3 regions of the Cupriavidus sp. H18C2 genome follow, and region 3 is predicted to be linked to each of the others. Evidence: predicted binding sites of a transcription regulator. Region 3 holds the regulator's gene; each other region holds the start of a gene.
The links. The regulator sigma-54, encoded in region 3, starts transcription at its own class of promoters, with help from an activator protein. The targets are predictions, from matches to a motif close to TGGCANGNAANCTGCTTT.
Positions count from the first base shown of each region.

Region 1: EPAKOI_RS20485 (ammonium transporter) is a predicted target of sigma-54. The motif match lies at 1,727-1,744, and genes of this name have one in related genera.
Region 2: EPAKOI_RS05090 (circularly permuted type 2 ATP-grasp protein) is a predicted target of sigma-54. The motif match lies at 4,066-4,083, and genes of this name have one in related genera.

Region 1 covers NZ_CP186011.1:865,073-875,275, reverse strand. Annotated here, with positions in the region: gene EPAKOI_RS20495 (mechanosensitive ion channel family protein) at 1-267, opposite strand, end outside; gene EPAKOI_RS20490 (hypothetical protein) at 266-478, shown strand; gene EPAKOI_RS20485 (ammonium transporter) at 493-1,695, opposite strand; gene EPAKOI_RS20480 (HU family DNA-binding protein) at 2,248-2,529, shown strand; gene EPAKOI_RS20475 (acyl-CoA thioesterase) at 2,709-3,197, shown strand; gene EPAKOI_RS20470 (CreA family protein) at 3,194-3,670, shown strand; gene EPAKOI_RS20465 (class I adenylate-forming enzyme family protein) at 3,692-5,464, opposite strand; gene EPAKOI_RS20460 (SDR family oxidoreductase) at 5,489-6,253, opposite strand; gene EPAKOI_RS20455 (arylamine N-acetyltransferase family protein) at 6,445-7,350, opposite strand; gene EPAKOI_RS20450 (DUF962 domain-containing protein) at 7,540-8,037, shown strand; gene EPAKOI_RS20445 (HU family DNA-binding protein) at 8,310-8,771, shown strand; gene EPAKOI_RS20440 (isopenicillin N synthase family dioxygenase) at 8,880-9,872, opposite strand; gene kdgD (5-dehydro-4-deoxyglucarate dehydratase) at 10,187-10,203, opposite strand, start outside.
Region 2 covers NZ_CP186010.1:1,059,131-1,069,333, reverse strand. Annotated here, with positions in the region: gene EPAKOI_RS05105 (peptidase) at 1-363, opposite strand, end outside; gene EPAKOI_RS05100 (transglutaminase family protein) at 499-1,323, opposite strand; gene EPAKOI_RS05095 (alpha-E domain-containing protein) at 1,400-2,359, opposite strand; gene EPAKOI_RS05090 (circularly permuted type 2 ATP-grasp protein) at 2,392-3,867, opposite strand; gene EPAKOI_RS05085 (gluconokinase) at 4,104-4,628, opposite strand; gene edd (phosphogluconate dehydratase) at 4,773-6,665, opposite strand; gene EPAKOI_RS05075 (MurR/RpiR family transcriptional regulator) at 7,003-7,983, shown strand; gene EPAKOI_RS05070 (DNA internalization-related competence protein ComEC/Rec2) at 7,988-10,203, opposite strand, start outside.
Region 3 covers NZ_CP186010.1:312,202-322,404, reverse strand. Annotated here, with positions in the region: gene EPAKOI_RS01535 (monovalent cation:proton antiporter family protein) at 1-1,283, opposite strand, end outside; gene EPAKOI_RS01530 (KpsF/GutQ family sugar-phosphate isomerase) at 1,433-2,416, shown strand; gene lptC (LPS export ABC transporter periplasmic protein LptC) at 2,420-3,049, shown strand; gene lptA (lipopolysaccharide transport periplasmic protein LptA) at 3,114-3,761, shown strand; gene lptB (LPS export ABC transporter ATP-binding protein) at 3,783-4,583, shown strand; gene EPAKOI_RS01510 (RNA polymerase factor sigma-54) at 4,728-6,209, shown strand; gene hpf (ribosome hibernation-promoting factor, HPF/YfiA family) at 6,260-6,613, shown strand; gene ptsN (PTS IIA-like nitrogen regulatory protein PtsN) at 7,090-7,545, shown strand; gene hprK (HPr(Ser) kinase/phosphatase) at 7,614-8,585, shown strand; gene EPAKOI_RS01490 (PsiF family protein) at 8,775-9,110, shown strand; gene rapZ (RNase adapter RapZ) at 9,237-10,127, shown strand; gene EPAKOI_RS01480 (LON peptidase substrate-binding domain-containing protein) at 10,184-10,203, shown strand, end outside.

The DNA of each region.
Region 1 (10,203 bases), on a different replicon from region 3:
GAACGTGGTGGTCTGGATGCCGAAATAGCCGAGGATGCCGATGACCAGCACCACGTTCAGCGTGACGGTGACAATCGAGCCGACGTAGCGCAGCAGCGTCGGGTCCACGCTCTGCTTGGCCAGTGACCCCTGCACCATGCGCACCACGAAGTGGATCAGCCATCGGCCGACCACCCAGAAGGCCAACGCGGCCAGGACCTTCACGCCGAAAATGGTGGCGTAGCCGTAAATGACGTCGCGGATGCTTTCGAGCGAGGTGGTATCCATGGACACACTCCTTGGTGATCGGGGCAGGAAAAACCAGGGACAGCAATATGGCGCGCGCTGTCGGTCAAGTCAGCACCACCTGCCGGTGTCGGCGAACGGCAAAAAGCCAAGGGCATTATTGGGCGCGCCACTTCGAAAGTTCAAGACAATCTTTTTTGGGCGCCAAGTAAAAAAGGCCGGAGATTTTCCGGCCTTTCTTGCGGGTAAATGACGGGAATGTGTCGATTACCAGTTCGTCTCGCGTTCCGGCGTGGCGGAAATACGATGCAGCGTCAGATCGGCGCCGTTGAACTCTTCTTCAGCATCCAGCCGGATGCCCACCAGCTTCTTGAGCGCGCCGTAGACCACGGTGCCGCCGATCAGCGCCACCACGATGCCCAGCAGCGTGCCGGCCACCTGCGCCCCCAGCGATACGCCGCCCATGCCGCCCAGCATCCGCGTGCCGAAGATGCCCGCGGCAATGCCACCCCAGGCGCCGCACAGGCCGTGCAGCGGCCAGACGCCCAGCACGTCGTCGATGTGCCACTTGTTCTGTGCCAGCGTAAACAGATGGACGAACAGCAGGCCCGCCACCGCGCCGGTCACCAGCGCGCCGAGCGGATGCATGATGTCCGAGCCGGCGCAGACCGCCACCAGGCCGGCCAGCGGGCCGTTGTACGAGAAGCCCGGATCGTTGCGCCCGGCCGCCCACGCGGCCAGCGTGCCGCCGACCATCGCCATCAGGGAGTTGATCGCCACGAGGCCGCTGATCTTGTCGATGGTCTGGGCGCTCATCACGTTGAAGCCGAACCAGCCCACCGCCAGCACCCAGGCGCCCAGCGCCAGGAACGGAATGTTCGACGGCGGATGGGCGCTGATGCGGCCGTCCTTCTGATAGCGGCCACGCCGGGCGCCCAGCAGCAGCACGGCGGGCAGCGCAATCCAGCCGCCCACGGCGTGCACGACCACCGAGCCGGCAAAGTCGTGGAACGGCGCGCCGGCCACGGCGGTGAGCCAGTCCTGCACGCCCAGCCGGTTGTTCCAGACGATGCCCTCGAAGAACGGGTAGACGAAACCCACCAGCACGAACGTGGCAATCAGTTGCGGATTGAAACGCGACCGCTCGGCAATACCGCCCGAGATAATCGCCGGGATGGCCGCGGCAAAGGTGGCGAGAAAGAAGAATTTCACGAGTTCGTGGCCATTCTTTTCGGCCAGCGTCTCGGCGCCGGAGAAAAACTGGACCCCGTAGGCGATCGTATAACCGATGAAAAAATAGGCCAGCGTGGAAACGGCGAAATCCACGAGGATTTTCACCAGCGCATTGACCTGGTTTTTCTTGCGGACGGTGCCCAGTTCCAGGAAAGCGAAGCCTGCATGCATCGCCAGCACCATGATCGCGCCCAGCAGGATGAACAAGGCATCCGTGCCTGTCTTCAGGTTGTCCATCGTTACCCCATGCTCAAAATGGGAGCACGAGTAAGCAATTAACGTTCCAGTTCAGGGCGCAGAACGGGGAATCCCGCGCCAAATCAGGGCGCGACGCACCGGCGCGGCGTTTAGCTGCCAGCCAGCCAAAATGGGCTGGCGCACGCTAACGGGGCGGCATGCGCCATATCGACGCACTGGATAGGGAGCGCAGGTTCCGAATTGGTGCATCGACGGGTTTTGCACCCGGATCGGGCATGAATAAGTGGGCGTGATTCGTGTCGGGATAATGCAGGAAAATTGCCGCAGCCGTCGCTTTGGGCGCAATATTCTGTCCGGTCCGCAAAGTGCGCCGTCCGATACGTCCTGTTCCGGAAAAGTGACGTGCCGATTCGTGAAACAGAGGGGTAAAACGCCCGCTAAGTCTTGTCGCAGAACGATTTGCGGCAGTTTCCGTTGCATCGGTGCCACTGGGGATTGCTCAAGCCGTAAAGGGCAGATTAGACTGCGCCGATCGGACTTTTGCCGACTGGCATAAGTCCGGTGACGACGACCAAACAAGGGAAATCAGCCATGAATAAAGGTGAACTGGTATCGGCCATCGCCGCGGAAGCAGAACTCAGCAATGCCGCCGCCGAGCGCGCGCTGAACGCCGCGCTGGACAGTATCAAGAAGGCAGTGGCCAAGGGTGACTCCGTCACGCTGGTGGGTTTTGGCAGCTTCAGCTCGGGCAAGCGCGCAGCCCGTACCGGTCGCAACCCGCGCACCGGCGAAACGATCAAGATCCCGGCCGCCAAGACGGTAAAGTTCTCCGCCGGCCAAGGCTTCAAGGACGCCGTGAACAAGAAGAAGTAAGCGCATCTCGTTCCTGAGAAGCACAGAAAGCGGCCTGCGCGGCCGCTTTTCTATTTGTTGGCCACCATTTTCCCCGCCTTTCTCGTCGCACCGCCGAAATCGCCGCGCCCGGGTATGCCATTGCCCGGCCCACCGGGTTACACTGCCCGCGCCTCAGGCTCGATTCTGGATTTTTTGCGATGAATGATCTGTCCCACCAGCTGTCCATGACCGTGCTGATGACGCCGGACATGGCCAATTTCTCCGGCAATGTCCACGGCGGCACCATCCTCAAGTACCTCGACATGGTGGCGTACGCCTGCGCCAGCCGCTATGCCGGCCGGTATGTCGTCACGCTGTCGGTGGACCAGGTGGTCTTCCGCCAGCCCATCCACGTGGGCGAACTCGTGACGTTCCTGGCGGCCGTGAACTTCACCGGCCGCAGTTCGATGGAAATCGGCATCAAGGTGGTGACCGAGAACATCCGCAGCAAGGTGGTGCGCCATACCAATAGCTGCTATTTCACGATGGTGGCGGTGGACGACAACGGCACGCCGGCCGAGGTGCCGCCGCTGCAGCCGCGCGACGAGGTGGAGCGCCAGCGCTTCGAGGCCGCCCGCCAGCGCCGCGCGCTGCGCCAGGAAATGGAGCGCCGCCACGACGAGATCAAGGGGGCGACGGCCGAATGACGTCCACTGCATCGCGATTCGCGCTGGCCCTGGGCCTGGCCGCGCTGGCCACGGCCGCCGCAGCCGAGGAAATCGGCAGCGTATCGACCCATTTCCGCGTCACGGGGTCCGACAAGGTCGTCATCGAAGCCTACGACGACCCGGCCGTGGACGGCGTGACGTGCTACGTGTCGCGGGCGCGCACCGGCGGCATCAAGGGCTCGCTCGGCATGGCCGAGGACCCGGCCGAGGCGTCGATTGCCTGCCGCCAGGTGGGTCCGATCGCGTTCAAGGGGCCGGTGAAGCAGCAGGAGGACGTGTTCTCCGAGCGCATGTCGGTGCTCTTCAAGACGCTGCACGTGGTGCGTGCCGTGGATCGCAAGCGCAACACGCTGGTCTACCTGACCTACTCGGACCGGATCGTCAGCGGCAGCCCCCAGAACGCCGTGACCGCCGTGCCGGTGCCAGCCGCCACGCCCATCCCGGTCAAGTAGGCGCCGGCGTCTGCCGGCCCCTCAGGCCGCCTCGAACAGCTTGCGCAGGTTCGACTTCAGGATCTTGCCGTTCGGATTGCGCGGCAGCATGTCCTGCATGACGATGATCCGCACGGGCACCTTGAACGCGGCAAGCTGCTGGCGCACGAAGTCCTGCAGCTCGGCCTCGGTGGCCGTGGCGCCGGGCTTCAGGCTGACCACCGCGCCGGGCTCCTCGCCCAGCGTGCGGTGCGCGATGCCGACCACGGCCGCGTCCATGACGGCCGGGTGCGCGTACAGCGCGCTTTCCACCTCGATGCAATAGATGTTCTCGCCGCCGCGGATCAGCATGTCCTTCATGCGGTCGACGATGTAGAGAAAGCCTTCCGCGTCCAGCCGCGCCACGTCGCCCGTGTGCAGCCAGCCGTCGACGAACGTCCTGGCCGTGGCCTCCGGCTTGTTCCAGTAGCTGTGCACGACGTTGGCGCCGCGCACCATCAGCTCGCCAATCTCGCCCGGCGGCAGCGCGTTGCCAAAGCCATCGTCGATCTTCATCTCGCCGATGGGCAGGGCCGGGCCGCTGCTGTCGGGCCGGTGGATGTATTCCTCCGCGCTGTGGCTTGTGAACGTGGCCGACGTCTCGGTCATGCCCCAGCCAATGCCGGGCGCCGCGTGCGGGAACGTCTCGTGGATGCGGCGGACCAGTTCCGGCGATGCGGGCGCGCCGCCGTAATGCATGTTTTCCAGCGACGACAGGTCGAATTCGGCCCGCTGTGGATGCTCGATGATCTGCCACGCGATGGTCGGCACGCCGCCGGCCGACGTGCAGCGTTCGCGTTCGATCAGCGCCATGGCGCGCAGCGTGTCCCAGCGGTACTGCAGCACGATCTTGCCGCCGTTGGCCAGCGCGCCGTTCAGCACGGACATGCAGCCGGTGACGTGGAAGAACGGCACGGCCAGCAGCGCGGCCTTCTGCGGCGCGTCGGGGTTGGGCTCCGGCACCGGCTCGCCGCGCCGCAGCAGGTTGCGCAGCGGGCTGAACTGGGCGCAGACCGCCACCGTGCAGGCGTTGCGATGGGTGCCGACGGCGCCCTTGGGCTTGCCCGTGGTGCCGGACGTGTAGAAGATCGTCGCGTCGTCCTCGGGGTCCAGCGGCACCTGCGGCAGCGATTGCGACGGCAGCGCGGGCCAGTCCGGCGACGCGCCGATCACGCTGGACAGCGCCACGATGCGCGGGTCGTCGAACGTGGCGCCGTCCGGTGCGCGCGACACGTACACGCGCGCCAGCGCCGGGCAGTCGCGCAGGTGCGGCAGGATGCGGTCCAGCCGCTCATGGTCGACGATGGCGACGCGGCTGCCCGAATCGGTCAGCCCGTATTCCAGCTCCGGGCCGGTCCACCACGCATTGAGCGGGGTGACGATGGCGCCGGCCAGCAGCCCCGCGTAGAACGCCACGGGCCATTCGGGCAGGTTGCGCATTGCCACGGCCACGCGGTCGCCCTTGCGCACGCCGTCGCGCACCAACTGGTGCGCCAGTTCGGTGGCGGCCAGCGCGAACGCGCGGTAGCTCACGCGCTCGTCCTCGTAGACGACGAAGGTGCGCTCGCCCCACGCCGCGGCCACCAGGAACAGGTCGCGCAGCGTGGGCGGCGCGTTCTTCCAGACCGTGGTGGGAATGCCGCGGATCACGCGCGTCTCGGTCTCGAACGGCGCGCCGGGGGCGGTCAGCCGGGCGTGCGCGTCGGCCAGGGACATGGCCGGCCACTGCGGGCCGGCCGGCGAGGGTTGCTGCGGTTGCTGCGGTTGCTGGGACATGCAGGGCCTCCCGCGCAGGTTGGACTAGATCGTGACGCCGCCGTCCACCACCATGGCCTGGCCGGTCATGAACGTGCTGGCCGCCGACGCCAGGAAGCACGCCGCGCCGGCAATCTCCACCGGCTCGCCGATGCGGCGCAGCGGCGCGTTCTCGGTGGACTGCTTGTAGCGCACCGGGTCGTCCCACAGCGCCTTGGCAAAGTCGGTCTTGATCAGCCCAGGGGCGATGCAGTTCACGCGCACGTTGTGCGGCCCGAACTCCACGGCCAGGTTGCGCGCCAGCTGGAAATCGGCGGCCTTGGAGACGTTGTAGACGCCAATCGTGGGCGACCCGCGCAGGCCGCCGATCGACGACACGATGATGATCGAACCCTCCTTGCGCTCGATCATCTGCGGCGCCACCATCTGGATCAGCCAGTGGTTCGAGATCACGTTGTTGTCCAGCACCTTGCGGAACTGCTCGTCCGACACGCCGCTCATCGGCCCGTAGTAGGGGTTGGACGCGGCGTTGCAGACCAGCACGTCCACCTTGCCGAAGGCGCGGTTGGCCTCGTCCACCAGGTGCTGGAGCGCCTCTTTCGACGAGATATTGGCCGCCACGGCCAGCGCGGTGCCGGCGCCGTGCTGCGCGTTGATGGCATCGGCCACTTCCTGGCACGCCTCGATCTTGCGCGACGAGATGACGACCTTGGCGCCCTGGACGGCCATTTGCTCGGCGATGGCGCGGCCGATACCGCGCGAGGATCCGGTGATGACGGCAACCTTGCCCGACAGATCGAACAACGACATGGGATGTCTCCTGAAAGGATGGCCGGCGGTACGTGCCGCCGGCCGGAATCGTGGATGGGCCGGGACATTATGGGCAGCCGCACCCCCTCAGTCCACAGCCGGGCCGGCCCGCCGGGGCCGGTATCAGCAAACTTTCTGCCGGCAATTCACGCGATGCATGGCGCGTGCCGCAGCGCGGAATCGGGCGGGCGTCAGGGTGCCGCCAGCACCGCCGGCAGCCGGGCGGCCAGCGCGGCACGCAACGCGTCGTCCAGGTGGATGCCGAAGCGGCCGGCCAGCACGTCGATGGTCTCGTCGGCACTGGCCAGCACCGTGCGGCGCACCGCGCCGCCGGGCGGGCGCTCGGTCAGCGTGGCGTTGCCAAGGGCCAGCCGCGTACCGTCCGCCTCCGTGCGGGCGGCGATCAGCGTGCGCGTGAAGTGGCTGTCCGGATGCGTCGACACGAACCAGTTGCGCGCCACGTAGTCGATCCGGGGCTGCGGGGTCAGGTCGAAGCGGTACAGCACGCGCCACGTGTCTGCATCGTCAGCGTCTCCGGCGTCCGGATCGCGCACCGCAAGGTCGTAGCAATGAAAGCCGGTGCCAGCGGCATCGGCCGGGGGCGGGCGCAGCCGGTACGGCGACGCAACGCCTGCCGCGGGCGGGATTGGCAGCGACAGCGGCAGCGCGCGATCTGGCGTGGGCCCGCCAAAGCCGACGTCCGCCACGTAGCTCTCGTGCGCCACCTCCACGCGCAGCAGCATGTGCGAGAGCCCGGTCGGCCGTTCGTCGGGCACGTTCCAGCGCACGCGCGCCGCCAGCGGCACGGCCGTGTAGCCCAGCGACTTCAGCCCGGCGCAGAACAGCGTGTTCAGTTCGAAACAGTAGCCGCCGCGGCCCTGGCGCACGAGCTTGTCGAACACGGCGGGCGGCTCGATGTCGACGCGCCAGCCCACCAGCGGCGTCAGGTTCTCGAATGGCAGGTGCGCCAGGTGGGCGGCGATCAGTGCGTCCAGCGTGGCCAGCGTCGGCGGCGGCACGGCGTGGATGCCGATGCGCCGCAGCCAGGCATCGCGCTGGTCGGCGGAGAGGGCGGGTATTTCGTCGATGGCACGCATGGCGGCTTTGGGTAGATTTAGTGGGGCGGCTCGAATGGCGGGGAAGTCCTCTTCCCGAGCGCGCGGTGTCTCACTAATATAAATCCACATCAAAACCGGGTCGGCGGCGTGGTTTCGCGGCATCGCGGCATCGCGCGGCGGCCCTGGGAAAACAGGCCGGAACACCGGCCATCCACCGGAGACGTCCCCGTGAAAACCCTGATCGATCATCTTGCCCAGTACGCCGCGTACCACCGCGATGCGCGCAACGTATTCACCCATTTCATCGGTATCCCGATGATCGTGCTGGCGGTTACCGCGCTGCTCGGGCGGCCGGTCATGCCGCTGGGCGACGGCGCGCTGTTCGTGACGCCGGCCATCGTCGTGTACGTGCTGGCGTGCCTGTTCTACCTGCGGCTGTCGTTCGGCTTTGGCGTGGCGATGGCCGCGATCCTGGCCGTGTTCGTCTGGGCCGGGGCCTGCATTGCCGCGTTTTCCACGCCGGCCTGGCTGGCCACGGGCATCGGCCTGTTCGTGGCCGGATGGGTCATCCAGTTCGTCGGCCACTACTTCGAAGGACGCAAGCCGGCCTTTGTCGACGACATCATGGGCCTGCTCGTGGGCCCGCTTTTCCTGGTGGCGGAGACCGCTTTCGCGCTGGGCCTGGCGCGTGGCACGCGCGATGCGGTGGCCGCGCACGCGCACTGAACACGCCCGTTCCGGACGCGTGCGGTGCGGGGGCGAAGCGCGAAAGTGGGGGGGGCGTGGCGCTTCGCAGCGTTGGTGCTGACGCAAACCAGCGACAAAACCCGGGGTTTTCACTTGGTTTGACCTGCCGCATGTGAGAAAACCCCTTTACTTCTGGCGGTTTCCGCTATGATTCAGTGCGTGCCGGCCAGCACGAATCGCCATGCAGCGATGCTTGCAGCGTGCGGGCGAATCGGCCGGGACTTCAATCTTCAACTCTCGTACATCCAGATATGGCGACCAAAGCGAAACCGACCGCGAAGACTGCAACCAAGCCTGCTGCCAAGAAGGCCGCAGCAACCAAGGCACCCGTGAAGGCTGCCGCTAAGAAGGCCGCCGCTCCGGCCAAGAAGGCTGCGCCGGCTGCCACGCCGACCATGAAGCCGCTGAAGGACACCTTCAACAAGTCGAGCCTGGTCGCTCACCTGGTAGCGCAAACCCAGCTCGAAGCCAAGGCCGTGAAGTCGGTGCTGGCCCATCTCGAAAACACCATCGTCAGCGCGCTGAACAAGAAGGGCGCCGGCGAATTCACGCTGCCGGGCCTGCTGAAGGTGACCGCCCAGCAAGTGCCGGCCAAGAAGAAGCGCTTCGGCAAGGACCCGTTCACCGGTGAAGAGCGTTGGTTCCCGGCCAAGCCGGCCAGCGTCAAGGTCAAGGTCCGTCCGCTGAAGAAGCTGAAGGACGCCGCGGCCTGATAGCCCGATCCCTTTGGAAGTCGCCTGCCCGATACCGGCCCGCCGGTACCGGGTGGCTTGAAACCCCACGTTCGCGAGAGCGTGGGGTTTTTTGTTGGGCCGGGTGGCTCAGTACGCCTTGAAGTTGGCCGCCACGCGCTGGCGCAGGAAATCGCCGGCCGTGATGGGCGGACACCGCTTCGCCGGCCCCTCGATCCGCGCGTCGCGGTTGGCTTGGCAGAAGAACGCGAGGCTGTAGCGCGGCCCCATGTACTCGCCCGGGGCTGGGTTGCGCACGCGGTGGAAGTTCGACGGTAGCTGGTCGTCGCTCCAGCGCATCAGCATGTCGCCGATGTTGCAGGTGATCACGTCCTCGTCGGGCGGGATCGGCGTCCACGCCTGCGCGTCCATCTCCTTGCCCGGACACACCTGCAGGCCGCCCTGGCCCTGGCGCTGGAACAGCAGCGTCAGGCAGTCGAAATCGGTATGGGCGCCCGCGCGCCACAGGTCGAGCTTGTCCTGGGCTTCGGCCGGGATCGCGTAGTAATGCAGCAGCCGCAGCGTGCTCTGGTAGTCGGGCGCGGCCGGGTCGTGGGCGCGCGTGAAGAATTCGCTGTCGAAGCCGAGCCGGTCGGCAAAGCAGGACAGCACCTTCATGCCGACGTGCCAACACTGCCGCTCGAAGGCCAGCATCGTCGCCCGAAAGCCGGCCAGTTCATCCTCAGACGGCCACAGCGCCGCCATGTGCGGGCGCGTGATCTGGTACGACTCCTTCTGGTCCGGCGTGCCCGTGGACGGCCGCACCTGCGCGCGCGATTCCCAGCCAGTGTTGTTGGCCTTCTGCAGCGGATACCTGGCCTTGACGGGCTCCGGCAGCGCGAAGAAGCGCTCGGTCATCGCAAACGCCTCGCGCACGGCGGCCAGGTCGATGCCGTGGTTGTCGAGCTGGAAGAAGCCGATGTCGGTGGCCGCCTGCCAGAGCTGGTCGGCGATCACCGCCTTGCGGCGCGCGAAGTCGGACAGGTCGATGCGCCGGATCTCGCGCGCGTCGGTCTCGTGGCCGTGCGCGCCCATGCGCGCTTCGCGGTCCAGTTCGTGGAGGGGGAGGGTGGTGTCGATCATGTCGTTCCGGGGTTCAGGAAAGGTGAACGGGCCGGCCGACGGCGGAGGCAGGGCCCGGCAGGGCTCTCGATCTCCGGCGCTCGGCGCGGACAATCAAGAGCAATTTCCTGCCGCCCGGCCAGGGAGGGGGCGGTTGAACGCTTCTACTCTTCGGTGCGGGGTACAGCAGGTTTCGGGCCAGCCCGGACACGCTCGCACGTATCGTCAAAGCGCCAGAATGGCGCACGCGCGCCCGCTGGCGGGGCAGGGCGCGCAGCGGCGGGGCAAGAAAAAGCCGACCCGAAGGTCGGCTTTTGGCGGTAGCGCAGTCCGGCTTATTGCGAACCGAGCT
Region 2 (10,203 bases), 750 kb from region 3:
CTCGCCACGGATCTGGCCGCCAAAGATCATGCTGACGTTGAAGTCGATGCCGGCCTCGCGCAGCGCGTGGGCGTCGCGCTTGTGCACCGCGCGCACGGCGTCGCCGACGATGGAGGCGGCCTCGAACATGTCGCGGGCCGTCCAGAGCGACCGCTTCTCGTCGCGCGCCTCGGCCAGCAACTGGCGCACCGACTGGCTGATGGCCAGGTTGCCGGCCGTCATCAGCACCATCACGCGGTCGCCCGGTTCCTCGAAGACGGTCATCTTGCGGGCCGTGGAAATGGCGTCCACGCCGGCGTTAGTGCGGGAATCGGACAGGAATACCAGGCCGGCATCGAGCCGCATGGCTACGCAATACGTCATGAGTATCAATGGTTGGCGACGGCAAGCTTGCATTCTAGCCGGTCGCGGAAATGGGGAAGCCCTGGGGGTCAAGCGTTTGAACGGCGCGCGGACATTCTGCCCGGCGCCCGCCCCCCGGAGCGGGCGGAACAACCGTCAGGAAACGGGCGTGATCGAGATATCGACTTCCAGCGTCTCGCCGGCGCCGCCTTCCAGGATGCCCCGGATCGGTGCGGCCGACGCGTAGTCGCGCCCCACGGCAAGCCGCACATGGCGCGCGTCCGTCACACAACGGTGCGTGACGTCGATGCTGCACCACAGGCCCTGCGCCGCGTCCAGGCAGACGTCGGCCCAGGCGTGGCTGGCCAGTGCCGTGGCGGCCGGGTCGTAGAAGTAACCGCTGACATAGCGCGCCGGGATGCCGAGCGACCGGCAGGCCGCCACCATCACCTGGGCCTGGTCCTGGCAGACGCCGCTGCCTTCGCGGAACGCCTCGGCGGCCGACGTGCCGACATGGGTCGTATTGGCCTGGTAGCGCACCCGGTCGGCAATGCCGCCGGCCAGTGCCACCAGCGCCGGGGCGTCGTGGCCGGCCGCCAGGTACGGCGCGGCGAACGCGCGCATGTCGGCCGGCGCCTCGGTCAGTGGCGTGCCGGCCATGAAGTAGAGCGGCGACACGCGCGACTCGCCAGGCACGGGCACATCGACGAATGCGCGGTGGTCGCCACCTTCGCCCGCCGTCACATCCACCTCGCCTGACGCCGCGATGGCGATCGTATGGGCCGGGCCCGTCATCGTGAAGTTGTGGACGATGTTGCCAAAGCCGTCGCGCGCCTCGGACAGGTTGCCCGGCGCCGAAAGCTGCCACGTCTCGACCGACTGCAGCGGCCCCGAACGCGGCGCCAGCCGCAGCTCATGCACGCTGCGGCGGACCGCTTCGGTGTATCGGTAGACGGTGTTGTGGTGGATCTTGTATTTCACGTTGCGTATCGCGCACATGGCACGCCTTGCCGCCCTGCCGGCCAGCGACGTGGCGTGCCCGGCACCCGGGTCGCGCTCAGGCCGCCAGCAGCGGCACCAGGAAGTCCTGGCTGATGCCGTTGCCGAGGTCACCGATGCGTTCGAGGAAGCTGGTCAGGAAGGCGTGCAGCCCGACGGCAAAGATGTCGTCGATGCGCGCGTATTTGAGGTCGGCGTGGAGTTTACCAGCCTGGCGCTCGGTCTCGGCCGACTGCTGGTTGCGCACCAGCGCCAGGATCGCCACCACCTCGTCCAGGCTGGACACCAGCGAGCGCGGCATGTCCGGCCGCAGGATCAGCAGCTCGGCCACGCGCTGCGGCGTGATGACGGCACGGTAGATCTTGCGGTAGACCTCGAAGCCCGAGACCGACCGCAGCACGGCGGCCCAGTGGTAGAAGTCGTTCTGCTCGCGGTTCGGGTCCAGGTCGCCGTGCTCGCGCGCCGACGCCTGGAACTTGACGTCAAGAATCCGCGCCGTGTTGTCGGCCCGCTCCAGGAACGTGCCCAGCCGCATGAAGTGGAACGCGTCGTCCTTGAGCATCGTGCCGAACTGCACGCCGCGCGCCAGGTGCGAGCGGAACTTGACCCATTCGAAGAAGCGCGACGGGTCGTCGCGCAGCTCGCCATCGGCGATCATGCGCTGGACGTCCAGCCACGTGGTGTTGATGGTCTCCCAGACCTCGGTCGTCAGCGACCCGCGCACCGCCCGCGCGTTCTCGCGCGCCGCGCGCAGGCAGCTCATGATCGACGACGGGTTGGTCATGTCGCGCACCATGAAGTCGATCACGTCGTCGCGGTGCAGCAGCCCGTACTTGTGGTCGTAGGCGCGGGTCAGCTCGGAGATGTCTAGCATCGCCCACCAGCCCTGCTCGGCCACCTCGGCCGACTGCGGCAGCAGCGAGGTCTGGTAGTTGACGTCGAGCATCCGCGCGGTGTTTTCCGCGCGCTCGGTGTAGCGGGCCATCCAGAACAGGTGGTCGGCGGTGCGGCTCAGCATGGCAGGTTCTCCCGGCGGTCGGCGGTCATGGATCAGCGCTCCAGCACCCAGGTGTCCTTGGTGCCGCCGCCCTGCGACGAATTCACCACCAGCGACCCCTCGCGCAGCGCCACGCGCGTCAGGCCGCCGGGCACCATGCGTACCTCCTTGCCCGACAGCACGAACGGCCGCAGGTCGATGTGGCGCGGCGCGATGCCCGATTCCACATAGGTCGGGCACGTGGACAGCGCCAGCGTGGGTTGCGCGATGTACTGCTCGGGGCGGGCCTTCACGACTTCGCGGAACTGGGCGATCTCGGCCTTCGTGGCCGCCGGCCCCACCAGCATGCCGTAGCCGCCCGCGCCGTGCGTTTCCTTGACCACGAGGTCGGCCATGTGGTCCAGCACGTACTGCAGGTCGTCCGGCCGCCGGCACATGTAGGTCGGCACGTTGGACAGGATCGCCTCCTCGCCCAGGTAGAAGCGGATCATGTCCGGCACGTACGGATAGATCGACTTGTCGTCGGCCACGCCGGTGCCGATGGCGTTGCAGATGGTCACGTTGCCGGCCCGGTAGACCGACAGCAGCCCGGCGGCACCAAGCGCCGAGTCCGGCCGGAACACCAGCGGGTCCAGGAAGTCGTCGTCCACGCGGCGGTAGATCACGTCGATACGCTGCGGGCCCTGCGTGGTGCGCATGTACAGGTGGTCATCGTCGACGAACAGGTCGCTGCCTTCCACCAGCTCCACGCCCATCTGCTGGGCCAGGAAGGCGTGCTCGAAGTAGGCGGAGTTGTACATGCCCGGCGTGAGCACGACCACGGTGGGATCGGCGATGTTCTGCGGCGACACGCTGCGCAGCATGTCGAGCAGCAGGTCCGGGTAGTGGGCCACGGGCGCCACGCGGTTGCGCGCGAACAGTTCCGGGAACAACCGCATCATCATCTTGCGGTTTTCCAGCATGTACGACACGCCGGACGGCACGCGCAGGTTGTCCTCCAGCACGTAGAACTCGCCCTCGCCGGCGCGCACCACGTCGATGCCGGCCACATGGGCGTAGATGTCGCGCGGCACGTCGATGCCGAGCATCTCGGGCCGGTACTGGGCGTTGTTGTAGATCTGGTCCGGCGGGATCACGCCCGCGCGGATGATGTCCTGCCCGTGGTAGATGTCGTGGATGAACCGGTTCAGCGCCGCCACGCGCTGGCGCAGGCCGCGCTCCAGCGTGGCCCATTCGCTGGCCGGAAACACGCGCGGGATCACGTCGAACGGAATGGTCCGCTCGGTGCCGCTGTTGGACTCGTCCTTGTCGCCGTAGACCGCGAACGTGATGCCCACCCGGCGAAAGATCAGGTCGGCCTCGGCACGCTTGTTGTCCATCGTGGCCGCCGACTGCCGGCCCAGCCAGTCGGCAAAGCTCCGGTAATGGGGCCGCACCGCGCCCTGCGGCAACGCCTGCCCGGCCTCGATGGCCGGCACCGTGCCGTCCTCCCGCCCTTCCAGCATCTCGTCGAAAAACCGCGCCGCCATGATGGCCGCTCCTTCGTGGATGTGGGCGCCCGCCGCCCGGGCCGTGCCGCCAGCCAGCTACCGGTCCCGTCCCGCACGGCCATACCGCCAGCCGCCCTTGTTATCGATGCCTCGTCGAGTCGACGCTTGAAGCATATCCGTACCGGCCAAACCCGCAAGGGGCACGCATCTGGCAGGGTTGGGGGTACGCGGAACGGTTTAGCAAGATGCGCGCCAGGGGGTGGGGGTGGCAGGTCCTACGGCCTGGCTTGCTCCCCTCTCCCGCACGACACCGAATCCGGCGGGCACTTGGTCAGGATGTCCTGCACCAGCGCCTCGGGCGGGCGGCGGATATCCAGCACCAGCGCGTCGTGCGGTTCTTCGAGCGTGTCGAACTGGCTCTGCAGCAGCGCCGGGTTGAAGAAATGGTCCGAGCGGACCGACAGCCGGCTGCCGATCGTTGCCGCATCGCCCTTCATGAACACGAACGTCACGCCGCCGTCGGGCGGGGTCAGGCGGTCGCGGTAGGCCTGGCGCAGCGCGGAGCAGGTGAACACGTGGGTCCGGCCTTCGGCGCGGGCGGTGTCGATGGCCGCGCGCATGGCGTCCAGCCACGGCCAGCGGTCTTCGTCGGTCAGCGGCACGCCGGCGTGCATCTTGGCCTTGTTGGCCTCGCTGTGGAAGCTGTCGGCGTCATGAAAGCCGCAGTGCAGTTGCTGCGCCAGCAACTGGCCGACCGTGGTCTTGCCGCTGCCGGAAACGCCCATCAGGATATAGATCATGTCTGCTCCATCGAACATGGTGTCGGGTGGTGTTGCCACCCTTGTCGGTAGCCGCCGGCCACGTGCGGCGCGGCACGGCGGTGCCCCGGCACACACTGGCCGGGGAATACGAAGTTTCGGAAGAAAGCCGGCGCCTGACGGCGCCTATTGTGCGACGGCGGCGTCCGTTTGGACAGCCGCGTCGGCCTCGGACAGGTCCAGCGCACTGCCGCCCTCCTCGGCGATGCGGGCGTGGCGTCGGAACAGGCCGAACAACCCGCGACCCATGCTGAAGTCCGCGAACGGGTCGGCCGGTGCCGGCGCGGCCGGACGGGCCGCGAACGCCTGCTGCGCGGCGGCGTCCCCCACCAGTTCGAGCGTCCCGGCCACCGCATCGACGCGGATGATGTCGCCGTCACGCACGCGCGCCAGCGGGCCACCGGCCAGCGCCTCGGGGCCGACGTGGATCACGGCCGGCACCTTGCCGGACGCGCCGGACATGCGCCCGTCGGTCACCAGCGCCACCTTGTGGCCCGCATCCTGCAGCGCGCCCAGCGCCGGCGTCAGCCGATGCAGTTCGGGCATGCCATTGGCATTCGGCCCCTGAAAGCGCACCACGGCCACGACGTCGCGGTTCAGCTCGTCGGCCTCGAAGGCAGCCTGCAGCGCCTCTTGCGAATCGAAGACGCGCGCCGGCGCCTCGACCACGCGGTGTTCGTCGGACACGGCCGAGACCTTGATCACGCCGCGTCCGAGGTTGCCGGCCATCAGCCGTAGTCCGCCCTCGTCCGAGAACGGCGCCGACGCGGGCGCCAGCACGGCGGTATCGCCGCTCGTGGTCGGCCCGTCGCGCCAGCGCAGCTTGCCGTCGGTCATGACCGGTTCCTCGGTGTAGCGGGCCAGCCCGCGCCCGACCACGGTGTTGACGTCCTCGTGCAGCAGCCCGGCGTCCAGCAGTTGCCCGATCACGAAGGCCACGCCGCCGGCCGCGTGGAAGTGGTTCACATCGGCCGACCCGTTGGGATAGACCCGCGCCAGCAGCGGCGTCACGGCCGAGAGCTGGTCGAAGTCGTTCCAGTCGATCAGGATGCCGGCCGCCCGCGCCATGGCGACCAGGTGAATCGTATGGTTGGTCGACCCGCCCGTGGCCAGCAGGCCCACCATGGCGTTGACGATGGCGCGCTCGTCGACGATCTGCGCCAGCGGCGTGTACTCGCGCCCGCGGGCGATCAGCGCCAGCGCCCGCTGTGCCGCCGCCGTGGTCAGCGCATCGCGCAGGCCGCTGTCCGGATGCACGAACGCCGCGCCCGGCATGTGCAGGCCCATGACTTCCATCAGGAACTGGTTGCTGTTGGCGGTACCGTAGAACGTGCAGGTACCCGCGCCGTGGTAGGCCGCGCATTCGGCCTCCAGCAACGCATCCCGGCCCACCTGGCCCGTGGCGTAGAGCTGCCGCACGCGCGCCTTTTCCTTGTTCGACAGGCCCGACGCCATGGGGCCTGCCGGAACGAAGACGACCGGCAGGTGGCCGAACTGGAGCGCGCCCATCAGCAGGCCGGGCACGATCTTGTCGCAGACGCCCAGCATCAGCGCGGCATCGAACGTGTTGTGCGACAGCGCCACGGCGGTACCCATGGCGATGGCGTCGCGCGAGAACAGCGACAGCTCCATGCCGGCATTGCCCTGCGTGATGCCGTCGCACATGGCCGGCACCCCGCCCGCCACCTGCGCCACGGCGCCCACGGCACGGGCGGCCTCGCGGATCACGGCCGGGTAGCGCTCGTAGGGCTGGTGCGCCGACAGCATGTCGTTGTAGGCGGTGACGATGCCGAGGTTCGGCGCATGCTCGACGCGCAGCTTGAGCTTGTCGTCGGCCGGCAGCGCCGCATAGCCATGGGCAAGGTTGGCGCACGACATGCCGCGCAGCGGCCCGAGGTCCTGCTGCGCGCGCGCGCAGCGCGCCAGGTAGGCGGCGCGGCTGGTGCGGCTACGTTCGATGATGCGCTGGGTCACGGCCGAGATTTCGGCGCGGACATTGCCACTGGCGGCTTGGGTCATGGCGGAATGGGTCCTCGTGGGGCGATCCGGACGAGCAGTCAATGCAGGCGGCAGGCCGTCCGAATCTGTAGATTTTCTACATTATAGCCACGGCCGGGAGGCGCCCGGAAGCCTTGCCTCGGCGGCGAAATGGCGTTATACGCGCAAATTTCAGCGGAATCCGGGTAAATCCGGAGGGCGACGTCACGCAACAATGGTTCGATTTCATGATTCAAATGTGTAGAATCTCTACAAAATTCAGGGCTGCATACCGAAGCCGAGAAGCTGAAGCTCGAAGCCCGGTACAACCAGAAGCCCGGTACGACACCCACGCACGACCTCCCGTCCGACCCTCACCATGCGCGACAGAATCCTCGCCGTCTACGACACGCTACGCCCGTCCGAACGCCGGCTGGCCGACTATGTGGCCCGCCACGGCGCCAGCGTCATCCGCCTGACCATGCCGGAACTGGCCGAGCGCGCCGGCGTCTCGCAGCCCACCATCGCCCGCTTCTGCGCCGCGCTGGGCTACGACGGCTTCAAGGAATTCAAGCTCCAGTTCGCCCAGAACGTCGGCGGCGGCACGCCGTTCGTCCACCAGGACGTGGAAGCCAGCGACCGCCCGGCCGACATCGCCGGCAAGGTGTTCGACCGCACCATCGCCACGCTGATGAGCGTGCGCAACGCGCTGTCCGCCGACCAGATCGAGCACGCGATCCGCCTGCTGGCCAGCGCCCGGCGCATCGAGTTCTACGGCTGCGGCAACTCCGGCATCGTCGCGCTCGACATCCAGCACAAATTCTTCCGCCTGGGCATTCCCACCACGGCCTACTCCGATTCGCACGTCTTCAGCATGTCCGCCGCCCTGCTCCGGCCCGGCGACGTGGCCGTGCTCGTGTCCAACAGCGGCCGCACCTGGGACATGCTGGCCGCCGCCACGCTGGCCCGTGGCAGCGGCGCCAGCGTGCTGGCGCTGACCCACAGCGGGTCGCCGCTGGCCCGGCTGGCCGACGTCTGCGTGTTCTCCGACGTCGAGGAGGACAGCGAGGTCTACACGCCGATGACCTCGCGCATCTGCCACCTCGTCCTCGGCGACGTGCTGGCCGCCGGCGTGGCGCTGGAACGCGCGGAGTCTGTCGCCGCCGGCCTGCAGCGCGCCAAGGCCCACCTGCGCGAGCGCCGCATCGCCGGCGCCGAACCGGCCCCGCTGGCCGCGCAGCCCGAGGACACCGACACCCCCGCCACCACACGCGCCCCAAGGAAATCCCCCAAGCCAGCATCCAAGGCGTCCCCGGCCCCGTCCGCCCGGCGCGGCAGGACGCCCGCCAAGGTCGACTAGCCCCTCAACGCGGCGCCGGCGGCCGGTCGCGCCAGTAGCGGCGGACGTGCTGCCGATACGGCACCACCCGCAGCCCGTCGCCGTCCGTGACGATCGTGACTGCGCCGGTCTCGTCGGTCCGGTACCGTGCGATGCCGGCACGCCCGTACCGCTGCCAGACGTCCTCGCGCGGATGCCGGTAGCGGTTCGCAAATCCGAGCTGGAAGACCGCCACCGCCGGCTGGACGGCCCGCAGGAACGCCACATGCGACGACGTGCCGCTGCCATGGTGCGGTACGACCAGCACGTCGGCCCGCACCTGGGCCGGCGGCGCCCGGGCGATGAACCCCAACTCCTCGTTCACGCCGATATCGCCCGTCAGCAGCACGCTGCGGTGGGCCGTTGCCACGCGCAGGACGCAGCTTCTGGCGTTGCTCGACAGCGTCGCGCGCGTCAGGTCTTCCGCCGTGGGATGCATCACGTCGAACCGGACGCCGTCCCACACCCACCCTGCCCCGGCAACGCAAGGCACCCACGGCCGTCCCGGCAAGGTCAGGAGCCGGTGACCGGGCGCAGCGGCGGTCATGCGCGCGCTGACCGGCACCGCGCGCATGACATCGAGCACGCCGCCCGCGTGGTCCGCGTCCTCGTGGCTGACCATCAGCATGTCCAGCCAGCGCACGCCGACGGCACGCAGGTACGGCACGACGACCTGCGCGCCCGCGCTGGCGCCCGATACGTAGGACGGCCCCGCGTCATAGAGCAGCGCATGCCGGCGTGTTTCGACCAGCACGGCGGTGCCCTGCCCGACATCGAGCGCGGTGACCCGCATTTCCCCTTCCGCGATGGCGTCGCGCCCGCCGAGCAACATCGGCAGCATCAGTACCGCACCGGGCCAGCGCGGCAGGGCCCGGCCGCCCGCTTTCGCCCGCAACCGGGGCAGCCGCACCCGGCCCGGTGTCAGCAGCACCACCACACCGGCCAACGCCAGCCCGGTGACCAGCCAGCCCGGCTGTGCGGCTTCCCATACCGCCCATGACGGCGCCGCCAGCCACGCCAGCCCGTCCACCAGCGATGCCAGCAGCGCGTGGGCCACGCCGAGCAGCATCGTCGCCACGTCGGCGGGCAGTACGGCGCTGGCCAGCGCCATCGGCGTCACGAACAGGCTGACAACCGGTATCGCCACGGCATTGGCCAGGCACGAGACCACCGACACCTGCCCGAACAGCAGCAGCGTCAACGGCACGAGCCCGACGGTCACCGCCCACTGCGCCCGCGCGGCCTCGACCAGTGCCCGGACAATCCGCCGCCCGCAGCGCGCGACGAACCCGCCGAAGCCCTGGCCGATGACAGGCGCCCCGCCGCCCCGCGCTTCCTGACCCCCCGCTTCCCGCTCGCCCGACTCCGGCCGCCGCGCATGGAAGAAGATCGCCGCCACGGCGCCAAACGACAGCCAGAAGCCGGGCGACATCACGGCCCAAGGGTCGATGGCCACCGCCACCCCGGCCGCCCACGCCAGCACGACCGACACCGGCGGCGCCCGGCCGCTCCATAGCGCGACGGCCGCCACGATCAGCATCGTGACCGTCCGCAGCGCCGGAATCTGCATGCCGGCCAGCAGGCCATAGCCGAGCGCGGCCAGCACCGTCACCACCAGTCCGGCCTGCTGCGCCGGCCAGCGCAGCGGCAAGGGCCGCCGCAGCACGCCGCCCAGGCCGAACGACCGTCGCCACAGCCCGCGCGCCACCGCGCCGGCCGCCCCGGCGACCATCGTGATATGCAGGCCCGAAATGCTGACCAGATGCGAGATGCCGGTGCGCCGGAACACCTCCCAGTCGGCCTGCGCAATGCCGCGCTGGTCGCCGATCACCAATGCCACCAGCACCGGCCCGTACCGCGCATCGGCCGGCATCGCCGCGCGCAGGTGGTCGCGCACGGCCGCCCGCCACGCCGCGACGCGGACCATCCACGGCAGCGCGCCGTCGTCGCCCCCGGCTGGCTGGCCCTCCCGCACGTAGCCCGTGGCGTCGATCCCTTCGGCGAGCAGCCAGTACGCGTAGTCGAACCCATGCGGATTGGCCAGCCCGCGCGGCGGCCGCAGCCGCACCGTCAGCTGGTAGCGCTGCCCCGGCACCAGCCGTTCCGGTGGATCGCGCCACGTCAGCATGACCGACGACACGCCGGCGCGTTGCGCCCGATCGTCGTCCCAGCGCGCTACGTTGAAGCGGAACCGCGTGCCAT
Region 3 (10,203 bases):
ATGTGCGCCAGGTTCTGGCCGCTGCGGCCGTAGCCGCAGATGATCGCGTGCTTCTCGGTCTGCAGGCTCTGGGCGGCAATGCGCGTCATGTTCAGCGACTGCATCAGCCATTCGTTGGCGGCAAAGCGCAGCACGATGGCGTCGCTGTACTGGATCAGGAACGGCGCGGCCAGCATCGACAGCAGCATCGACGCCAGGATCACCTGGATCAGCACCGGGTCCACCAGCCCCATGCCGTCGATCTGGTTCAGCAGCACGAACCCGAACTCGCCGGCCTGCGCCAGCCCCAGGCCCGTGCGGATGGCCACCCCCTGGCGCGAGCCGAACAGCCGCGCCAGCCCGGTAATCAGCACCAGCTTGAACACGATGGGGATGACCAGCAGGCCCAGCACCAGCCAGACGTGGTCGAACACCACGCGCACGTTCAGCAGCATGCCGATGGTGACGAAGAACAGGCCCAGCAGCACGTCGCGGAACGGCTTGATGTCTTCTTCCACCTGATGGCGGTAAGGCGTCTCGGAGATCAGCATGCCCGCCATGAACGCGCCCAGCGCCATCGACAGGCCCAGCCGCTCGGTCAGCGCCGCCATGCCCAGCGTCACCAGCAGCAGGTTCAGCATGAACAGTTCCTGCGACCGGCGCGCCGCCACGATGTGGAACCAGCGGCTCATCAGGCGCTGCCCCACGAAGAAGATCAGGCTCAGCGCCACGACGATCTTGACCGTGGCCAGGCCCAGCGCGGCGGCCAGGTCGCCCGGATCGCGCGACAGGGCCGGGATGATGATCAGCAGCGGCACCACGGCCAGATCCTGGAACAGCAGCACGCTGATGATGTTGCGGCCGTGCTCGCTTTCCAGCTCCATCCGCTCGGACAGCATCTTGACGACGATGGCCGTCGACGACATGGCCAGCGCCCCGCCCAGCGCCACCGACGCCTGCCAGGACAGCGGGAACAGCCAGCTGAACAGCCAGCTCGCGGGCACCACCGCCAGCATCGACAGCGCCACCTGCGACCCGCCCAGCCCGAACACCAGCCGCTTCATCGCCCGCAGCTTGCTCAGGCTGAACTCCAGGCCGATCGAGAACATCAGGAAGACCACGCCGAATTCGGCCAGGTACTTGGTCTGGCCGGTGTCGCTGGCCAGGCCCAGCGCGTGCGGGCCGATCAGGATGCCCACCGCCAGGTAGCCCAGCATGGGCGGCAGTTGCAGCATGCGGAACGCCACCACGCCGAAGACGGCGGCGGCCAGCAGCACGAGGGTCAGTTCCAGCGGAGAATGCATTCGGCAGGCTTTGGAAACACCGGCCGGGCACGCGCCTGAGCCGGCATCGGCACCCCGCCGGCAAGAGACGGCAAGCGCGGCGGTCGTCATGGCGGCCGGGCGGATCGCCGGGCCAGACGCCATCGCATTCGTTGGTATACTCCAGCGCCATGATAGCCAATTTCGATGCGGATCGAGCACTCGCGCTCGCTCGCCACACCCTTCAGATCGAGGCCGACGCCGTTTCGGCGCTGGCCGGCCGGCTGACGCCCGCGTTCACCAAGGCGGTCGAGATGATTCTCGGCTGCACCGGGCGCGTGGTGGTCTCCGGCATCGGCAAGTCCGGCCACATCGGCCGCAAGGTGGCCGCCACGCTGGCCTCCACCGGCACGCCGTCGTTCTTCGTCCACCCGGCCGAGGCCAGCCACGGCGACCTGGGCATGATCACGCGCGACGACGTGCTGATCGCGTTCTCGAACTCGGGCGAGACCGCCGAACTGCTGTCGATCGTGCCGATCGTCAAGCGCATCGGCGCCGGCTTGATCTCGATCACCGGCAATGCCGGGTCGAACCTGGCCAAGCTGTCGGACGCCCACCTGGACGGCGCCGTCGCGCAGGAAGCCTGCCCGCTGAACCTGGCCCCTACGGCCAGCACCACGGCCGCGCTGGCCCTGGGCGACGCGCTGGCGGTGGCCGTGCTCGACGCGCGCGGCTTTGGCGAGGAGGATTTCGCCCGCTCCCATCCCGGCGGCGCGCTGGGCCGCAAGCTGCTGACCCACGTGCGCGACGTCATGCGCACCGGCAACGCGGTGCCCGAGGTGCGCGAAAGCACGCCGCTGGCCCAGGCGCTGATGGAAATCACGCGCAAGGGCATGGCCATGACCGCCGTGGTGGACCCCGATGGCCGCGCCATCGGCGTGTTCACCGACGGCGACCTGCGCCGCCTGCTGGAAACCCCGCGCGACTGGAAGACCGTGCCGATCGGGGACGTCATGCACCATAACCCGCGCACGGTAAACCAGGACCAGTTGGCCGTGGAAGCCGTGCAGATCATGGAAACGAACCGCATCAACCAGCTACTGGTCGTCGATGGCGACGGCCGCCTGGTGGGCGCGCTCCATATCCATGACCTGACGCGCGCCAAGGTCATCTGAACGATGCCGGACTTCCTGTCCAGACTCACCGGAATGGTCATGCGGCTGCTGCCGCTGCTGCTGATGGCCATCGTCGCCGGCAGCACGTTCTGGCTCGTGCAATTGAACTCACCGCGCGAGGACGCCGAGCAGTCGCGCGCCAAGCGCCACGAGCCCGACTACTGGATGGAGCGCTTCTCGGCCACCGAGCTGGCCGAGGACGGATCCACCAAGCTGCGCTTCACCGGCGTCAGGATGATCCATTTCGAGGACGACCAGACCTACGAGGTGACCACGCCGGCCATGCGCTCGTACGAGGCCGACCGGCCGCCCGTGACTGCCAATTCCGACCGCGGCGTGATGAACGCCGAGGGGTCGGTGATCGACCTGTACGGCAACGCCTTCGTCATCCGGCAGGCCGGCGCCGATCCGTCGAAGGACCCGCGCATGACCGCCGCCTCGCAATACTTCCAGTTGCTGGTCAACGACGACATCGTCAAGACCGACAAGGCCGTGGAGCTGACGCGCGGCCCGTCGGTCATGACCGCCAACGGCATGATCTTCAACAACGTCACCCGCGAAGTACAATTGCTGGGCAACGTACGCGGCACGATCATCATGAACCCGCCGCAGGGGCAGACCAGGACCCAGTGACGCCGGCAGCCGCCCACGCGGCGGCGCGCCCTGGTCGCCGTCTTCATCTCATCATTCGCCAAACATGACCGCATCCCTGACGACATCGTCCTGTCGCCGCCTCGCGCCCGCCCTGCTGGGCGCCCTTGCCGCCATCGGCCTGACGCTGGCCGCGCCGGCCTTTGCCGAACGCGCGGACCAGGGCAAGCCGCTGGTGCTGGAGGCCGACAACGCCAGCTACGATGACGTCAAGCAGATCTACACGCTCACCGGCAACGTGGTGCTGACCAAGGGCACGATGGTGCTGAAGTCGGACGCCGCCGAGCTGCGCACCGACCCCGAGGGCTACCAGTACGCCATCGCCACCGCCAAGCCGGGCCGCCAGGCGTACATCCGCCAGAAGCGCGACGGCGTGGACGAGTACATCGACGGCTGGGGCGACCGCATCGAATACGACGGCAAGTCGGAGGTCAACAAGCTGATCGGCCATGCCCGCGCGGCGCGCGTGTCTGGCGCGGGCGCGAAGATCATCGACGAGATCCGCGGCGCGGTCATCACCTACGACAGCCGCAACGAGTACTACACGGCCACGGGCGGCGACAACAACACGACCGCCGGCAACCCGTCGGGCCGCGTGCGCGCGGTGCTGTCGCCGCGCACCGATGCCAGCGCGCCCGCCGCGGCCGGCCCGCAGCTCGACCTGCGGCCGTCGGCCACGCCCGCCAAGCCCTAACGATTGACCAGCCAGTCCCTGATGAACGATACCGCCACGCTCGCCGCCGCCGCCCCGTCCTCCGCATCGGCCGTCCGCACCGACAGCAGCACGCTGGTCGTGCGCCACCTGAAGAAGCGCTACGGCACGCGCACCGTGGTCAAGGACGTGTCGCTCGACGTGAAGAGCGGCGAGGTGGTGGGCCTGCTCGGCCCCAACGGCGCGGGCAAGACCACGTCGTTCTACATGATCGTGGGGCTGGTGGCGCTGGACGAAGGCGACATCGTGCTGGACGACGTGCACATCAGCGGCCTGGCGATCCACGAGCGCGCCCGCATGGGGCTGTCGTACCTGCCGCAGGAAGCGTCGGTGTTCCGCAAGCTCAACGTCGAGGAGAACATCCGCGCGGTGCTGGAACTGCAGGTCGACAACGGCAAGCCGCTGTCCAAGGCCGAGATCGAGCGCCGGCTGGATTCGCTGCTCGACGACCTGCAGATTGCCCACCTGCGCAACAACCCGGCGCTGTCGCTGTCCGGCGGCGAGCGGCGGCGCGTGGAAATCGCCCGGGCGCTGGCGTCGTCGCCGCGCTTCATCCTGCTGGACGAGCCGTTCGCCGGCGTGGACCCGATTGCCGTGGGCGAGATCCAGCGCATCGTCAGCTTCCTGAAGGCGCGCAACATCGGCGTGCTGATCACCGACCACAACGTGCGCGAGACGCTGGGCATCTGCGACCACGCGTACATCATCAGCGAAGGCACCGTGCTGGCGGCCGGCCAGCCCGAGGAAATCATCGCCAACGAGTCGGTCCGGCGGGTCTACCTGGGCGAGAATTTCCGCATGTAAAGCGCGGCCCCGCGCCGCCCGCAGGTCATTTTTACCGCACCTGCACACGGCTTTTCCAAAGCCGTTTCCGATCAGCGAAGCCGAAACGATAGGTTCTAGCAAATTCCGTTCCAACAACGGAAAGATGCGCATAGAATAGGTCGCATGAAACCTTCGCTTCAGCTCCGACTCTCCCAGCATCTGGCCCTGACGCCGCAACTGCAGCAATCGATTCGGTTGCTGCAGCTTTCCACGCTCGAACTCCAGCAGGAGGTGGAACAGGCCCTCACGGAAAACCCGCTGCTCGAACGCGAGAACGACTGGATCGAAAGCCCGCTGCGGGTGGCCGCGGACGGGTCCGTCAACCTCCAGAGCGCCCCGGCGCCGGCCCCCGCCGAGCCCCAGGCCAACGGCGACGACCGCACCGATCGCGCCGCTGGCAGCGAGGACGAGGGTTTTGGCGATTCGGGCAGCGAGGACTACGGCAACGACTGGAGCCTGGACGACTTCGCGCGCCGCCCGCAGGGCGACGAGGACGAGAAGACGCCGATGCAGTTGCGCGACGCCGATCCCACGCTGCGCGAATACCTGATGGAGCAATTGACGCCCCTCAAGATCTCGGCGCGCGACAAGGGCCTGGCCATCTTCCTGATCGAATCGCTGGACGACGACGGCTACCTGAGTGCGTCACTCGAGGAAATCTGCAGCGAACTTCCTGAAGAACTCGAGTTCGAACACGATGAAGTGCACGCGATGCTGACGCTGCTGCAGAGCTTCGACCCGCCTGGCGTGGGCGCCCGCAATGCCGCGGAATGCCTGAGCCTGCAACTGAAGCGGCTGCAGCATCCGCAGCGCGAGCTGGCCCTGACCATCGTCAACCAGCACCTGGAACTGCTGGCCGTGCGCGACTACACGCGGCTCAAGAAAGCGCTCCAGGTGGACGAAATAGCTTTGAAGGCCGCGCACGAGCTGATCCGTTCGCTGGCGCCGTACCCGGGACATGCGTACAGTCGTCCCGAAGCGGATTTCGTGGTGCCGGACGTGTTCGTGCGCAAGAGCGGCAGCGGCTGGATCGCCCAGTTGAACCCCGACGTGATGCCGCGGCTGCGGATCAACGACATGTACGCGCAGATCCTGCGCGGCGCGAAGGGCGAGGCCGGGGCGGCCGGGCTGCAGCAGAAGCTGCAGGAAGCGCGGTGGCTCATCAAGAACATCCAGCAGCGATTCGACACGATCCTGCGGGTGGCGCAGGCAATTGTGGAGCGTCAGAAGAACTTTTTTTCGCACGGCGAAATAGCGATGCGACCCTTGGTTTTGCGGGAAATAGCCGATACACTCGGTTTACATGAGTCGACCATTTCCCGGGTGACGACGAACAAATACATGGCCACGCCGATGGGTACTTTCGAGTTGAAGTACTTCTTTGGCAGCCACGTCTCCACCGAGACGGGCGGCGCGGCCTCATCCACGGCGATCCGCGCGCTGATCAAGCAACTGATAGGAGCCGAAGACCCCAGGAATCCTCTTTCCGACAGCCGCATCGCCGAATTGCTGGGCGAACAGGGCTTTGTGGTCGCACGCCGCACGGTGGCCAAATACCGCGAAGCGCTGAAGATCCCCGCAGTGAATCTCCGCAAGTCTTTGTAGCCGAGCCGCAACCGCCTGCCTGGTGCGGCTCTTTCAGAAGGAGAAGCGCTATGAACTTCAAGATCAGTGGACACCACCTCGACATCACGCCGCCGCTGCGTGAGTATGTGGAAACGAAACTGGAGCGAATTGTCAGGCATTTCGATCAGGTCATTGGCGTGAGCGTGCTGCTATCGGTCGACAACCACAAGGAAAAGGACAGGCGTCAGTACGCGGAAATCAATCTGCATCTCAAGGGCAAGGACATCTTCGTCGAAGCGCACCATGAAGACCTGTACGCCGCGATCGACTGTCTGGTCGACAAGCTCGACCGCCAGGTGATCCGCTACAAGGACCGGGTGCAGGGACATGACCGCGAGGCGGTCAAGTACCAGATGGCCGCCGCCCAGCTGCAGCAACAATAGGCTGGCAAACCCGACTGCCCCTTGAGGCGGACGCTAGCGTCCCCGAGAGGACTGATAGGAAGAGAGCAAAGCCGCGCATCTGCGCGGCTTTTTTGATGTCCGGACCGCGCGCGCCGCGTTACCTTGGCGCCACGTCCGGCGCGCCCCGGCAGCCGGGGTGTTCGCATCCGACGCCGCTCGGTGTATGCTGCGCCATACAAGAACGACAGGCAGAACGGTCCCGGTGTACCGCACCGCATGCCGCATGGCGATCAGCCGGCGGCGCGGCGGGGCAGCCGGGTGGGCTAACCGGCCGGTTCGTCGACGGCAACGACCGCGACGCCGGCGCTGCAGTGCACAAGCGCGCTGTGGCCCTGCTCTATAATGGCCGGACGCTCCAATGCGGGCGTCCATAGCACTCGAATCCTGAATTGCCCCATTCCGGCGGGACGGCGACGACACGCCGCATCGCCACCCTGACTTCTCGTGCATCGCCCATGAATCGTTTGGCCAAATTGCTGCCACCCGGCAACATCCATCTCGACGTCACCGTCACCAGCAAGAAGCGGGTCTTCGAGCAAGCCGGGCTCCTGTTCGAGAACAACCATGGCGTTGCCCGGGCCACCGTGACGGACAACCTTTTCGCACGCGAATCGCTGGGCTCCACCGGCCTGGGCGCCGGCGTGGCCATTCCGCACGGCCGCATCAAGGGGCTCAAGCAGCCGCTGGCCGGCTTCATGCGCCTGGCCGAGCCGATTCCGTTCGAATCGCCCGACGGCAAGCCCGTGTCGCTGCTGATCTTCCTGCTGGTGCCCGAACAGGCCACCCAGCAACATCTGGAAATCCTGTCGGAAATCGCGCAGTTGCTCTCGGACCGCGAAATGCGCGAGGGCCTGGCCACGCTGCCCACGCCCGAGGCGGTGCACCAGTTGCTGACCGAATGGCACCCGTGACGACCCGCAGGCCGGCCCGGCGCGCCGCCTGAAGCCACACCCGCCCCCCAAGTAGAAAGTCATCCCGCATGGAACTCACCGGCGTCACCTCGCAGTCGATCTTCGACGACAACGCAGCCGACATCAAACTGTCGTGGGTCGCCGGTCTCGAAGGGGCCGACCGTGCCTTCGACGTCGAATTCGCCCGCGAAGCCACCTCGGCCGCCGACCTGGTCGGCCACCTGAACCTGATCCACCCGAACCGCATCCAGGTGCTGGGCAAGCCGGAGATCCAGTATTACCAGCGCCTGGACGACGAGCCGCGCAAGCGCCAGATGGGCGAGCTGATCCTGCTGGAGCCGCCGTTCCTGGTCGTGGCCGACGGCATGGAGCCCCCGCCTGACCTGGAACTGCGCTGCACGCGCTCGTCCACGCCGCTGTTCACCACGCCGGTGTCCTCGGCGGCCGTGATCGACCACCTGCGGCTCTACCTGTCCCGCATCTCCGCGCCGCGCGTGACCATGCACGGCGTGTTCCTGGACATCCTGGGCATGGGCGTGCTGATCATGGGCGAATCGGGCCTGGGCAAGAGCGAACTGGGCCTGGAGCTGATCTCGCGCGGCCACGGCCTGGTGGCCGACGACGCCGTGGACTTCGTGCGCCTGGGCCCCGATTTCATCGAAGGCCGCTGCCCGCCGCTGCTGCAGAACCTGCTGGAAGTGCGCGGCCTGGGCCTGCTCGACATCAAGACGATCTTCGGCGAGACGGCCGTGCGCCGGAAGATGAAGCTCAAGCTCGTGGTGCAACTGGTGCGCCGCAACGACGGCGAGTTCGAACGCCTGCCGCTCGATTCCCAGTACCTGGACGTGCTGGGGCTGCCGATCCACATGGTCAAGATCCAGGTGGCGGCCGGCCGCAACCTGGCCGTGCTGGTCGAAGCGGCCGTGCGCAACACGATCCTGCGCCTGCGCGGCATCGACACGCTGCGCGACTTCATGGACCGCCAGCGCGCCGCCATGCAGGCCGACGTCGTTTCCCGCAGCCAGGGCCGGCTGCTCTGACCGCCCCCCGCCTTGCCCGCCCGGACGCCCGCTGCCCAGCGGGCGTTTTCATTTGCTTACAAGCCCTGCGCGGCCGGCGTCAACGCGCTGTGGACCGTCATCGTTTTGTGCTGTAATGGGCATCGAGCCCATTTCCGCCAGCCAGACCCACGGCGCGCGGCCACGATGTGTTTCACAGAGGAGAGAAGCATGAAGAAGCTGATCGCGATGTGTGTGCTGGTGACCCCGCTGTTCGCCACGGGCGCGTTTGCCCAGAGCGCGTCGGCGCCGGCGGCCGAGAAGTCCGGCAAGACGGCCCAGCAGGAAAAGATGGCCGCCTGCGCCAAGGCCAACAAGGGCAAGAAAGGCGACGAGTACAAGAAGGCCCAGAGCGAATGCCTGTCCGGCAACGGCCCGGCCGCCGCGGCCGAGCCCAAGACGCAGCAGGACAAGATGTCGGCCTGCAGCAAGCAGAACAAGGGCAAGAAGGGCGACGAGTACAAGAAGGCGATGAGCGACTGCCTGTCGGCCAAGCCGGCGGCCTGAGCCCCGTCCCGCCGCCCCGGATCCGGCGGCTTTCCCGCGAACATGGCGAATCTCCCGTGATTCGCCATGTTCGCGTCAGCCGGCTGTCATGACGCAGCCACCATGCGGTGCTATCCTTGCGTCGCTATGCGGATCATTCTCATTACCGGAATTTCCGGCTCCGGCAAGTCTGTCGCCCTGAACGTCCTGGAAGATGCAGGCTACTACTGCGTCGACAACCTGCCCGCCCAGTTCATCCCCGATCTCACCGCCTACCTGGCCGACCAGGGCTACACGCACCTGGGCGTGGCCACCGACATTCGCAGCCGCGAGTCGCTGGCGCGGCTGCCGGACACGGTGCGCGAGCTGTCGGCGCATCACCAGGTCCAGGTGCTGTTCCTGACGGCGAATACCGACGCGCTGGTGCAGCGCTATTCGGAAACGCGCCGCCGCCATCCGCTGTCGACGCGGCTGGAATCGGGCAGCGGCGCCGAGGCGGAGGCCGCGGCCAGCACGTCGCTGATCGAGGCCATCGAGATGGAGCGCGAGCTGCTGAGCCCGCTGGCCGAATCGGCACACCGCATCGACACCAGCAACGTGCGCACCAACACGCTGCGTAGCTGGGTCAAGGAGCTGATCCGCGTGGACAGCACCAGCGGCCAGTCGCTGACGCTGCTGTTCGAATCGTTCGGCTTCAAGCACGGCGTGCCCAGCGATGCCGACCTGGTGTTCGACGTCCGCTCGCTGCCCAACCCCTACTACGACCTGGCGCTGCGCCCGCTCACCGGCCGCGACGCCCCGGTGGTCGACTTCCTGCAGAGCCAGCCGATGGTGCTGGCGATGGCGGAAGACATCCGCGCCTACGTGGAGAAGTGGCTCCCGAGTTTCATTGCCGACAACCGCAGCTACCTGACCGTGGCCATCGGCTGCACCGGCGGCCAGCACCGCTCGGTCTTCATCGCCGAACGGCTCGCCAACTATTTCCGGGCCCATGGTAATGTGCTGGTCAGACACCGCGAGTTGGCCCCGGCCGGCTGACATGCGGGCTTGAAGGGCGGCCGCCACGGCCCGCCCGCCACTGGAGCGGCCAACGCATGTCGACTCTTCCCTCCGG